DNA from 2 places in the Flavobacterium sp. NRK F10 genome. Region 1 is predicted to be linked to the other one. Evidence: riboswitches for the same ligand, from Rfam matches in the RefSeq annotation. Region 1 holds a riboswitch; the other holds the start of a gene.

The links. Region 1 has a riboswitch for thiamine pyrophosphate ahead of NHF50_RS08495 (TonB-dependent receptor). Riboswitches for the same ligand answer to the same signal wherever they lie in the genome.
Region 2: it holds a riboswitch for thiamine pyrophosphate, as region 1 does, so the genes downstream of both, thiM (hydroxyethylthiazole kinase) here and NHF50_RS08495 (TonB-dependent receptor) in region 1, are expected to answer to the same signal.

What each region holds. Positions count from the first base shown of each region.
Region 1 covers NZ_JAMXLC010000001.1:1,857,679-1,860,878, reverse strand. Annotated here, with positions in the region: gene NHF50_RS08505 (DUF4301 family protein) at 1-860, shown strand, start outside; gene arfB (alternative ribosome rescue aminoacyl-tRNA hydrolase ArfB) at 853-1,254, shown strand; TPP riboswitch at 1,298-1,395, shown strand; gene NHF50_RS08495 (TonB-dependent receptor) at 1,529-3,200, shown strand, end outside.
Region 2 covers NZ_JAMXLC010000001.1:2,436,719-2,439,918, reverse strand. Annotated here, with positions in the region: gene thiD (bifunctional hydroxymethylpyrimidine kinase/phosphomethylpyrimidine kinase) at 1-495, opposite strand, end outside; gene thiE (thiamine phosphate synthase) at 492-1,127, opposite strand; gene thiM (hydroxyethylthiazole kinase) at 1,124-1,924, opposite strand; TPP riboswitch at 2,003-2,095, opposite strand; gene NHF50_RS10980 (hypothetical protein) at 2,902-3,200, shown strand, end outside.

The DNA.
Region 1 (3,200 bases):
ATCCGGACATTGATACTTCTTTTTCTTTTCAGTGCGAATCTACCGACACTATTGCTGTGACTCCTGAAAACACCCCGTTTCGAGATGAAAACAACAATCTGTTTTTCAGACCCGGCGGACACGGAGCACTTATCAAAAACCTGAATGATTTAGAGGCAGATGTTATTTTTATTAAAAATATTGACAACGTTTCACAAAACCATATCATTCCCATTTTTGAATACAAAAAAGTACTTGGCGGCGTATTGCTGGAACTACAAGCTCAAACCTTTTACTATCTGAAAGAATTAGAAAACCAATCCGTTTCAGAAGAACTAATCAATGAGATTACCGGTTTTGCTACTCAAAAGTTAAATATTGTTCTGCCTAAAGATTTTTATAAATACCAGACACAATACAAGGTTGAAACGCTACAATCTTTCCTTAACAGACCTATCCGTATTTGCGGAATGGTAAAAAATGAAGGAGAACCGGGCGGAGGACCTTTCTGGATTAAAAATGAAGAAGGAGAAATTTCACTTCAGATTGTGGAAAGTTCTCAAATTGATTTCAGTAGCCCAAAACAACTTGCTATTGCACAGCAAGCTACTCATTTTAATCCGGTGGATATTATTTGCGGGATCAAAAACTATAAAGGTGAAAAGTTTGACCTTACCCAATTTGTTGATCATAACACCGGCTTTATCGTAGAAAAAAACAAAGACGGAAAACCTATAAAGTCATATGAATTACCCGGTTTATGGAATGGCGCCATGGCAGGCTGGATCTCAATTTTCGTAGAGGTTCCATTGGTTACTTTCAATCCGGTAAAAACAATCAACGATTTGTTGAAACCGGCTCACCAACCTGAAAATGAATAAAGAATACATTCAAAAGGAGTTACGATTCAAAGCTGTAAGAAGCAGTGGCGCCGGAGGTCAGAATGTAAATAAAGTAGCTACAAAAGTCGTTTTAAATTTTGATGTTCCAAATTCTTCGGGACTTACTGCTGAAGAAAAAGCATTACTTCATGAAAAACTGACTACAAAAATATCTCAGGAAGGAATTTTAATTTTATCCTGTGACGAAGACCGGAGCCAACTTAAAAACAAAGGAATTGTTACTCAGCGCTTTTGGGAATTATTATCCAAAAGTATGAAGAGACCTAAAGTCAGAAAAGCGACTAAAACACCCCGATCTGCCCAAGAAAAAAGACTACAATCAAAAAAGAAATCATCTGAAATTAAGGCAAACCGAAAGAAGCCAAACTTTTAGACCTATAAACTTGGAACTTTAGGCGAAAGAATTATATCTTTGCGTCGTCTCAAAGGGGTGCTCAAAATAAAGAGCTGAGATCATACCCATAGAACCTAGAACAGGTAATGCTGTTTAGGGAAAGCTGAGCATTGAGAAAATGTATTTTTACATTTTATGGAAAAATGTGCAGGCGCGCAAGCTCATTTTTCACGTTATGCAACCAGCAAGAGTATCAATTTTTAATAGTAACCTAAGAGTAATTACCCCTTTTATTCGTAAATTTTAATTACGGATGAAATTATTATTCACAAAAAGTGCCAAGCACAAAGTCACAAACCCAAAAACTCTTTTGAGTTTAACTGCTGTTCTTGTTTCTTCTGTTTCATTTTCACAGGAAAGAGCAAAAGACACAACAAAAGTCACCGATTTAAAAGAAGTAACGGTATCAGCAGTTAGAGCAAAAGACAAAAACCCGATTACTTTTACAAATGTTTCTGAAGAAGAAATCGAATCAAAGAACTTAGGACAAGACATTCCTATTTTATTAAATTATTTACCGTCGGTAGTTACTACGACCGATGCCGGAAACGGAGTAGGTTACACCGCTATGAGAGTTCGCGGATCTGACGGTTCCCGGATCAATGTAACGCTTAACGGTATCCCTTTTAACGACAGCGAAAGTCAAGGATCTTTTTTTGTTGACCTACCTGACTTTGCATCTTCTTTAGAAAGTGTTCAGCTACAAAGAGGTGTCGGAACTTCTACAAACGGAGCCGGAGCCTTCGGAGCCAGTCTGAATATGCAAACCAAAAGTTATCAGGAAAAAGCACATGCAGAGATCGCTAATTCAGTAGGATCATTCGGCACGCAAAAACATACTTTGTCGTTCGGAACAGGGTTACACGGCAATTTTGAAATGAACGGACGTATCTCGCAAATTGAATCTGACGGTTATGTAGATCGTGGATCCTCTAATATGTTCGGCTACCTTTTCAATGCCAATTATGTGAAAGAAAATACTCTGATTAAACTGATCGCTTTCGGCGGAAAAGAAAAAACCTATCAGGCTTGGTGGGGACAGGACACTGCGGCAATGGAAGGGTTGCGTGCTACTAATCCCAATTTTGATTTTGGCAGAAAATTTAACGTTTCCGGAATTATGATGAATGATAACGGGGAAATTACAGGATATTACAACGACCAGACAGATAATTATTGGCAGAACCACTTTCAATTACACTGGACTGAAAAGTGGACTGAAAAGTGGACCTCTAATACCGCCTTACATTATACGAAAGGAAAAGGGTATTACGAAGAATACATAGACAATTATTACTACTCCAACATTTTATTTGAGGACGATTCTTACCTGTCTTTCTTCGGATTAGATGACATCACTGTAAACGGGAACACCATCTCTTCAATGAACTATATCCGAAAAAGATGGCTAGATAATGACTTCTTCGGAGCTACTTTTTCAGCTAATTACAAAACAGCTAAAACGGATATTTTACTTGGCGGAGCTGCGAATCGTTACCTAGGAAAACATTACGGAGATGTTGTCTGGACTCAATATGAAATTCCTGATTTAGGTCGTTATTATAGCAATTACGGTAACAAAGACGATGTCAATTTCTACGCTAAAGCTTCACAACAATTTAACAAATTAAATGTTTTTATAGACCTACAATACCGCTACGTGGGCTATCAGGCTACTTCTTATAAATTTGCCGATGTTAATGACACATTTCACTTCTTCAACCCTAAAGTTGGCTTAAACTACCAATTAAACACTAAAAATGCTTTCTACGGTTTTGCCGGAGTAGCCAATAAAGAACCCAGAAGAAGTGATTACGAAGATGAAAACATCAAACCGGAACGCCTATACGATTTTGAATTAGGCTGGAAACACAATAGTTCTAAGTTCAAACTATCAGCCAATGGATTTTTCATGTACTACCTTG
Region 2 (3,200 bases), 580 kb from region 1:
CTCTACGGCCAACTGCATATCGTCTAAGGTCTCTACTTCCATCTGAGCAAGAATAGCTGCCTCATCCATATTAGGAGTAATAATATCTGCAATGGGCAATAGCTTTTCGATAATAACGTTAATCGTTTCTTCCTCGATAAGGCGATGACCACTGGTAGCCACCATTACAGGATCGAACACGACAGGAATTTGACTATGTTTTTGCAATGTTTGCACAATAACATCAACCAGTTCCGGGGTATGTACCATACCTATTTTTATGGCATTGGGAACAATATCTTCCATAACGGTTTCGAGCTGTTCGGCTACCGCTTTTATAGGAATGGGAAATATATTTTTTACACCTTGTGTGTTCTGTACAGGTAGTGCAGTTAAAACAGAGGTCGCATAACAGCCTAAAGCTGAGATGGTCTTAATATCCGCCTGAATTCCCGCACTACCACTACCGTCAAAACCTGCAATGGTTAATACGGAAGGGTATTGATATTTTTTCATTTTAAGATTTCATTTTTTAATTCATATGCTGCTTTTTGAGGGTCGGTTGCACCACATATCGCAGAAACCACAGCAATACAATCTGCTCCGGCATTTATTACAGATTTTACATTATGTCGATGGATATTGCCTATAGCAACCAAAGGTTTATCTGTAAGCTTTCTTATTGTTCTGATTCCCTCAAGTCCCCATTCAGTAATGGTATCGGTTTTGGTCGATGTTTTAAAAATGGGACTAATACCCAAATAATCGGCAACGACCGTTTGTTCATTTTCCAATTGATCAATAGATTCTATGGAATAACCTATTTGTTTGACTTTACACCATTGTTTTTTAACCTCAACAGGGGCAATATCTGTGTTTCCTACGTGTATGCCGGTAGCTTCTACTTCTTTTGCGACTTCAAAATCATCATTGATAATAAGAGGAATTTGATATTTATCGGTGATTTCTTTTAGTTGGAATGCCTTGCGAACAAATATATCCGTTTCATCATTCTTTTCCCTTAGTTGGATGATATCTACACCGCCCAAAATAGCCTGTTCTGCAACAGTAAGAAAATTTCGGTCGCTACAATCCGCTTGGGAAATAACTAAATAGAGTTTATATGGGAATGTGGATTGTTCTTTCATTCCATTGCAACTTTAAGGTATCCGCTAAATTCGGTTTCTGTTACAGCATATAATTTATCCAATAGATTCATTTGCAGACTTCCCGGTCCGGAAGACTGTTTTTCGGCGAGTTCACCCGCTATACCCAGTAAAGCCATAGCCGCGGTGGTTGCTTCTGTTTTGTTTTCTGCTACAGCAATAAAAGCAGCTGTTAAAGCTGAAGCAGTACATCCCAGTCCTGTCACTTTGGTCATCATAGGGTGACCATTCTTAATAAAGTAGATTTGCCCACTGTCATTCAAAATAATATCTGTTGCTCCTGAAATACAAACAATTGCTCCATAATCATTTACTAAATCACGAGCTGCCTGAACAGCTTCATTACTTAAAGCAATACTATCTACTCCTTTCGTGACAGATGAGTTCGATTTGGCAAGAGCTAATATTTCAGACGCATTCCCCCTAATTACCGTAGGGCGGTATTGTAATAGTTTTTGGAGGATTTCATTTCTATAAGGTGTTGCTCCGGCGCCTACAGGGTCGAGCACCCAAGGCTTGTTTAAAGTATGGGCTGCTTTCGCTGCTATCAACATCACTTCAGACCAATATTCATCCAGCGTACCAATGTTAATTAATACAGCACTGGCAATACTTGCCATATCTTTAATTTCAGATTTTGCATGAGCCATTACAGGAGAAGCACCAACCGCAAGTAAAGCATTGGCCGTATTGTTCATCACCACATAGTTGGTAATATTGTGTATTAACGGAGATTGATCTTTTACTGATTGAATGTATTCCCAAAGTGTTTTTTCCATTGTAATAATCTATTTATGAGGTAAAAATAGCTTTAGGAAAAAACTGAAAACAAAAGAAAGAAACAACTTTTGTACAAGAAGTCTTTTTTTGCTTTTCCCTACGTCGGTGTAAGCCGTATCAGGTTCAAAGGGACTCTCTCAATTCTTTTCAGAATACCCCTAAAGCGAAGACAAATATACAAAATATTATTGTGTCACTTAACCAGCAAAACATCATCAAACGAGATTTAACATAATCAGACGAAGATTGGGATAACGTTATTAACTGAGAATTCTCTTTTAATCAATATCTGACTTCTGGCAATCGTAATGTCAAATCAAGATCCGTTTTAGCATCAGTATAAGGGACATTAGAATTTGATGTTTGTATTTCGTTTACCGTCGTATCGCTTTGCTTTATGCTCCTAAGTTGTGGATAATTTTAAGACAATATACGGATGCCTATTTTTGGCAACAAGCAAAAACATTTCAAGAAATGAAGTAACTTATAAAGTTACAACAAGACATTTAGTTACATTCAGATAAATAATACTATAATTCTGGAAATAACGGAGAGAATACTCATTTCAGTTTGAAAGAAAGTTCCAAGGGTATTTGGAACAGACAATAGATTTTTTCAGACAGGAGAAACTTTACTGGTATTCGAATCACTCTACTCCTGTAAAATAAAAACCGCTTTGAAACCATACAATTAATCATTTGCTTTCTTCAGAATGTACACAACGATAAAAAACTTTCAGCAATGACGTTTTTTATTTATATTATTAGATCTTTTTCTAAAAAGCATAAAATTTTCAAAAAGAGAGGAGTGAATAATTTAAAAATACTCTTCAATGTCACTTTCAACCTAAAAAAAGGATACTTCAAATCTTTTTTCTAAAACAATTTCCTATGTTCTCTTAGTTTCGCTGACAATAATTAATTATTTGATTTAATCAACCTTTAAATAGTATTCCTATTTTAATTAAACTCAATAAATGAACTCACAAAACGATTTCTATAAGGTAAAAAAGCAGATCCTTTTTTTAATTATATATTCTGTATTTATTTCTTTGATTTTGATTTTTGGACTATTTTTCAGAATCTATACTGATAAAAACCAAACCTTTAACGAAATAAGTGTAAAAAGAATAAACGTTTTAGAAAATGATGGAACTCTCAGAATGACCATATCTAATAAGGAAATGTCTCCTGCTCCCCTGTCGTATGGTAAACCTTTTGGTCTACAAGGAGGAAATAGAACAGGAATTATCTTTTTTAATGAAGAAGGAACAGA